Regions from separate parts of the Paenibacillus sp. JT31N11 genome, predicted to be linked through region 1. Evidence: riboswitches for the same ligand, from Rfam matches in the RefSeq annotation. Region 1 holds a riboswitch; each other region holds the start of a gene.
The links. Region 1 has a riboswitch for cyclic di-AMP ahead of AC0YNV_RS37200 (ubiquitin-like domain-containing protein). Riboswitches for the same ligand answer to the same signal wherever they lie in the genome.

Region 1 (2,199 bases):
ATGAGGTAAACCCTTATTAAGGGAGTTAAGTCCCAAGGTTAAATTGCCTCCGGCTTATTCGGCCCGAGCACATAAACCGTGTATCCTCGTTTGAGACCAAACTTCTCAGCATAAGACTCACTTTCAAAATAAACATCGATTTTTTTGCCTTTGACGGCACTGCCCGTATCTTCCGCTCTGCGGAAACCGATACCCTCAATGTAGACCCACCAGCCGATGGGAATAACCTTCGGGTCAACCGCGATAGTTCTTCCCTCTTGAACCGTCGCACCTGATGCCGTTATCCCATATTGCGGATGACTCTTTGACTTGCCCGTTGATGAAACGCCCGCAGCGTAAGCAGTCAGCGTTACATTCTTCAAAATCTGTTTAGGCTTCAGCTTGTCGCCCCGCTTGGTCGTTACTGTAGAAGAGCCCGCCTTCGCCGAGAGCGTTACTACATTCGTTTCCGGTTTCTTGGTACCGACAGCCACCACTTTATCGACCGACTCCGCTTTCGTCAGCTTGGTAACCATAATCTGGGACACAAGCACCCCATCCGCATATACGTTCTCAAACTGTTTGACTACTTTACCTTCATTGCCGTTCTGAATAAGCTTCAGTTTGCCCTGCTCGAGCTTGGGGTCTTCCTTCTTCACGACCGAAAAGGGAACCGTGTAAGCTTTCTCAGACATTTTCTTCTCGATCCGTGTGACCGTTACACTCATGTTGGACTTCACTCTGTCCTCCAGGGCAGGCCATACTTTATCTTGATTGCGTATCAGTATATCCGCTTGATCGATCACTGCCTTAACCGTTCTTTCTGTCGTGTACAACGTTCTTACCTTGCCGTCTGCCTTCACATGGACCGGTACCGCTTGGTCAATGACGATGCGGTCGCCGTCCTTTATTCCCCCGTTAAGAGGTAAGGACACCTTGTCATACTGCCCTATCGTGATGGCTTGTTCATCCAGTAGGCGTTGAAGGACCCATTGTTTTGTCGAAACAATGGTTTCTTGTCCGTTCACTACTACGGAGACGTGCTTGTCAGCCGTTCCGTACAACAACACCAGAAACATGAAAGTCATAGCGATTGAGATCAGAGCGCTCAGTAATATTAAACGCACGTTCTCATGCTTCCATCGCAATGCGAAAGACATGCTGGATGATCGTTTACCATGGGTATCCTTAAGCTGGAGTGCGCCCACTTCTTCGGTCCTCCTTCATAGCCCCGCCGCCTAGTTACATGATTGCCTTTGACGGTTCTATTGTTTTTGTTGGCGTGATTGCACGCCACTCCTCATTTCCAACCTCGACCTCCATGCTAAACCCTATGTCGTCTTTTTACGCAATATTCAAAATAAAAGAAGCCGACGACGACAGAGGATCTGTTTCGTGGCTTCCCAGATGACGACGGGACATGGATTAAATGCACGAGGTTGATCTCTCTTATAACACTATTACGCTGGCGAGGTTAGCTGTCGGATTCGGGCGAGAGAGTCGCCCTATTCATGGCTGGCATGTCTACCACATGCTTCCATAAAATTCACCCCAAGAAGAATTCAACATTTACTGCCCTTCGTCCGATACGAAGTGTATCAATGTTTGGTTCCCCCGCTCTCCGACTTCGGAGATTAAGCGATATGTTGGAAAAGGAATGCAAGTTTTGAAGCTCTGAGATGAATGATACCGCCTTTTGCTGCTCATTGTAAAGAAGAGATTAATCGCGATTTTAACGAATTTTAAGGAAAATCACGTGAAAAACTGCCAATTTACTGACTCAAAATTAGTTTTTTCACTCGAAATGTCTTGATTGCTGCCTCTTATAGCCCTTTTTCTTTAAAAGCAAAACAATTCTGAGCATTCTCTGTCGTAATTTTCGAGATTTCTTCTACAGTTTTCCCTCTAATTTCGGCAACCGTTTCTGCTACAAGACGGACAAAAGCGGATTCGTTTCGTTTCCCCCTGTAGGGGTGGGGAGCTAAATAAGGAGCATCGGTCTCGATCAAAATACGGTCAAGCGGCACCTGTGCAAGCACCTCTTTGGGAACACGCGCGTTCTTGAATGTGAGCGGTCCACCGAACGAAATATAGAAATTCATGTCGAGGCATTGTTTCGCCGTCTCCCAGCTGCCTGAGAAGCAGTGCATGACTCCGCCCACATCTTTGGCATTCTCCTCTTTCAGTATATGAAGCACGTCCTCATGCGCCTCCCGGTTA
Region 2 (2,199 bases), on a different contig from region 1:
CAGGTTCGTATTGGTCATGAAGCTGATTATCGTATTCATGATAAGCGTGGGCTCCATATCGCCGATTCCGTTCGGATTTAGCGGCAGCCCGCTCTGCACCCGAAGCAGCACATAGCTGATGGCTACGAATATGAAGTTGATGGTAACGAAGCTGATGGCGTACTTCTTCCAGCTCATCCCCGCCCTGTTCTTCAGCCCCATGATCATATAAATCACTTTCTCCACCGGACCGAACACCTTGTCGGTGCGGTTAGGTTCATTCGAGAATACATGATATAAATAATTCCCGAGCGGTTTGGCGATCAGCATCAGAACGCCGATCACAATAATAATTTGCAATATGTCCATAGCCGTTCCTCCTTGGGGCTTAATCGACTCTCAAGCTCATTTAAAATTTCTCCGGATGAAGCAGGGCATACACCAGGTAGATCAGCAACGCGCCTGTAAAAATCAATACCAGCGTCATAAGCGTTCTCCCTCCGTCTCGTCGATCGATTTGTCGCACCAAACCAAGAATCCGGCGATAACAAGGAAAGATGCGATCAAAGTCAAAATCATCCATACATCCAACATAACAGCACTCCCTTTATGGTTGATCATTCAGGCGGCTGAGCAAGAACCCGACATCTCCGGATTGCGTGCGCACAATATAGGCAGCCCCAAGCTTTTTATAAATAACCTCGGGATGCCATACCGTCGTAATAACGGTAATCTCCTGGCAGGACCAGTTGGCCATGAGCTGCAGATACTGACAGCTGAGCGGCAAGCTCGACTCAAAAATATAAACGCGTCCGATCGAAAATTGGGGAGCCGCTCCCGCTTTGCTGCGGGTCGTGTTCACTCGTATAATTTCATTAACGCCCAGTTCCCGCAGCAGCTTTTCTTCCCTCCTATTATTCGTGAGGGCGACCACAGGCTGCTGTTTGTAGAGCAGCAGCCGTACGAATTTTCTCCCTGCCTCAGTCGATGCAGCCACCAATATTGGCCGTTGTTCCATACTTTTCTCCTCCAAATTCAGGGAAGAAGGCAACAAAAAAGAAGCCTTAGGAAAAGAGTAACCTTTACCTGCGGCTTCTTTGACCATGACAAACGTCCTGATCGCTCGCGATAAGTGTTGCCTCTCCCGGTACGCTTACGAGGTTAGCTGTCGGATTCGGGCATGAGAGTAGCCCTACGCCCGGCATTTTGGAATGCCGGATGATTCACCCCGTGACCGTCGCCTTCGTCCCGATGGACGAGGACGGTCGTTGGTTCCCCCGTTACTGCAGCTGCTGCGCAATATTCAGCGAATGAAACAAATTCAAGATTTATACAAAAATCTATACAACAAAAAACCGCAGAGGCACGTGACGCTCTGCGGTCGAATTTAATCGATCACTTCGTTCACCATTCCTCTCTCCACCTGCGCTTACGAGGTTAGCTGTCGGATTCGGGCGGTGAGAGTCGCCCTACGCTGCATGAGTTTCATGACACTCCTGCAACGATTCACCCCTGCGCTGTACGATCCGACTCTCACATCGGATACCAACAACGCTTCTATGGTTCCCCCGCTTTCCACCCGAAGGCGGAAACTCAGCGATCAAAAAAATGGATATATGCTGTTAAGCACGATATGAATCATACTCCCAGCCGTACGGCGTGTAAAGCATGTCCAGAACAGCTATGGGCACAAATAACGCCGCTGGACATATTTTCAAGCGCTTTCAGAGGATCAATGCTTCTTTATGCTCTGTATATCGCGGTATTTCGCCGTTTTTCTTTATCTCCGCTTAAAACGCAACCAGGCCCTTCGGGAGCTTATATGAAGAATGGAGCAGCGTATTAGCAACATGAAGAGGGAACGAGTAATTGCGCAAAATGACTGGTTTTAGCCGCTTATTTTCACTTTAAATGAAAAATATGGCGTTATGAAGTGTTTATCAGGCTGCGGGTCATTTTACAGAAGAAAAGGAACGGAATATGATAAATGGCAAGCCTGATTACGGCTATCATTTATTCGCTGAGTGCTTCCAAAGGAAGCAGCGGGGGAACCATGTGAGCGTCTGGGACTTCTGGCGCTCAAGGGGTGAATCCGGATGCCTGACGGCTCTGGCAGGGCGGCTCTCTCGTCCGAATCCGACAGCTAACCTCGTAAGCGAAAAAAGGGAGAGAATTTAAAGATGTCTGTTCAAACCGTTGACCCACTGCCCAAAGCTGACC
Region 3 (2,199 bases), on a different contig from region 1:
CTATTCCGGGGGCGGAGCAGGCGCTGCGCAAGGTGGTCCATCTTGCGGATACGCTCGGCGTGCCGATACCGGATTATCTGCTGAGCCATACGTATGGCGTGGAAGAAGGGGAAACCTATGAGAGCTTCAAGCAAATGATGATGGCAAAGCTCTACGATCTTCCCGAGGGAATTTGCGAGACGTATATTCATCCGGCAGCCGAGGACGAGCATATGAGCGCCCTTGTTCCATCCTGGGAGAAGCGGGTATGGGAATACAAGCTGATGCAGGGGGATGATTTCGCTTATGCGCTGAGGGATGCCAAGGTTGCCCTGGCGACTTACGATGATGTGCGCAAGTACAGAAAAAAGCCAAGGCTCAAATCCGCGGCTGTGCTGTTGAGATCGCTTATGACCAGACAAAAATAATGGGCAGGAAACATTATAGGTCATAAATGAAGATATCCTGCGAAAAAGGTTGATAGGAAGAGGATAGGATCTATGTAAGCGTTTATATCGCTATATAGGGTAATGAGCTTAAATATTTTCCAGTTTCCGTTGCTGTACAACAAATAAGTGAAGGAGTAATATTCAATAAGTGAAGCAGCAAGTCGTGGAAAAGAGTTTCAATTTCATAGAAATCCTTAATCGCTGAGTTCTGAAACAGAAACGGGGGAACCATGGAGGCAGATGCAGTTGATCTGGTCTCAGGGGTGAATCACCTGGCGCAAGCCAAGGTGTAGGGCGACTCTCGCGCCCGAATCCGGCAGCTAACCTCGTAAGCGTACGGAAGAGGAATTATCGCGTTTTAACCATGTTCAATTATGGATAAAGCCGCGGAAAGCTCCTAACTTTCTGCGGCTTTTTTATGCTTGAAATTAGGGATAGGATCATTTGCTTCACAACAAAAGCAGCTAAAAGGGGAAGTCACAGTGGTAGGCAGATTCAAACGGTTATTAATCGGACGTCCAATGAAAAGTGCGGAAATTGAAGGGGAAAAGCTGACCAAACTTAAAGCGCTTGCGGTATTGTCCTCGGATGCGCTCTCTTCAGTCGCTTACGGGACGGAGCAAATTCTGATCGTTCTGATGGCTGCGGGCTTCGCGGCGGTATGGTATTCCATCCCCATCTCGCTTGCCGTGCTGGGTCTTCTCCTGATTCTGATTTTGTCATACAGGCAAACGATCTTCGCGTATCCCGCCGGAGGCGGGGCTTATGTAGTAGCCAAGGACAATCTGGGCGTCCGCACCGGACTGCTGGCCGGAGGCTCGCTGCTTGTCGATTACATTCTTACTGTCGCCGTCAGCACATCCGCCGGGACTGATGCCATTACATCGGCTTTTCCGTCCCTGCATGATCATCGCGTACTGATTGCGCTCATCATGATTTTGTTTTTGACCATTATCAGCCTGCGCGGAATTACGGAATCCGCGTCCGTGCTTGCCATGCCCGTTTATTTGTTTGTCTTCGCGATTTTCGCACTCATTATTTCGGGAATCATCAAGTATGCGCTCGGAGGCGTTGACGCGCATCCTCCGGAAATCGGCGCCGCAGTATCGAATATCAGTCTTTTCCTGCTTCTGAAGGCCTTCAGCTCCGGCTGTTCCGCGCTCACCGGCGTGGAGGCGGTGTCCAACGCCATACCGAACTTCAAGCAGCCAGCCAATCGCAATGCCGCCGCCACACTGATCATGATGGGCGCCATTCTGGGCGCTATGTTTGTGGGAATCAGCCTTCTCGCCTACTGGTACGGCATTACGCCGAATCCGAAGGAAACCGTAGTCTCCCAGATCGCCGATTCCACCTTCGGCAGAGGCGTGATTTATTATATCATCCAGGGAGTCACTGCCCTGATTCTGTTTCTGGCGGCCAATACAGCCTACTCGGCCTTTCCCCTTCTGGCGTTCATGCTGGCCAAAGATAAATATATGCCGAATGTGTTTATGGTGCGCGGCGACCGACTCGGCTTTTCCAATGGCATTATCATTCTGGGCATCTTGTCCGCTCTGCTCGTGGTGCTTTTCCATGGCGATACGGAGAGCCTCATTCCCCTGTATGCGGTAGGTGTCTTTATTCCCTTTACGTTATCCCAGCTGGGGATGATGGTGAGGTGGATTAAGCTGAAGCCAGCCAACTGGATCATAAAATTAGTCATCAATACAATTGGCATGCTCACCACTCTGGTCATTACGCTGATTTTTATCTTCACCAAGTTCGGCCA

Region 2: another riboswitch for cyclic di-AMP. It lies ahead of AC0YNV_RS30170 (hypothetical protein); the one in region 1 lies ahead of AC0YNV_RS37200 (ubiquitin-like domain-containing protein).
Region 3: another riboswitch for cyclic di-AMP. It lies ahead of AC0YNV_RS28465 (APC family permease); the one in region 1 lies ahead of AC0YNV_RS37200 (ubiquitin-like domain-containing protein).

Annotation. Positions count from the first base shown of each region.
Region 1 is NZ_JBWDNQ010000024.1:11,420-13,618, reverse strand. Features, by position in the region: gene AC0YNV_RS37200 (ubiquitin-like domain-containing protein) at 39-1,187, opposite strand; cyclic di-AMP (ydaO/yuaA leader) riboswitch at 1,428-1,630, opposite strand; gene AC0YNV_RS37195 (TatD family hydrolase) at 1,803-2,199, opposite strand, start outside.
Region 2 is NZ_JBWDNQ010000012.1:83,553-85,751, reverse strand. Features, by position in the region: gene kdpA (potassium-transporting ATPase subunit KdpA) at 1-348, opposite strand, end outside; gene kdpF (K(+)-transporting ATPase subunit F) at 389-466, opposite strand; gene AC0YNV_RS30170 (hypothetical protein) at 587-997, opposite strand; cyclic di-AMP (ydaO/yuaA leader) riboswitch at 1,114-1,298, opposite strand; cyclic di-AMP (ydaO/yuaA leader) riboswitch at 1,391-1,588, opposite strand; cyclic di-AMP (ydaO/yuaA leader) riboswitch at 1,988-2,152, shown strand; gene AC0YNV_RS30165 (hypothetical protein) at 2,160-2,199, shown strand, end outside.
Region 3 is NZ_JBWDNQ010000010.1:225,875-228,073, forward strand. Features, by position in the region: gene AC0YNV_RS28460 (polysaccharide deacetylase family protein) at 1-407, shown strand, start outside; cyclic di-AMP (ydaO/yuaA leader) riboswitch at 618-778, shown strand; gene AC0YNV_RS28465 (APC family permease) at 911-2,199, shown strand, end outside.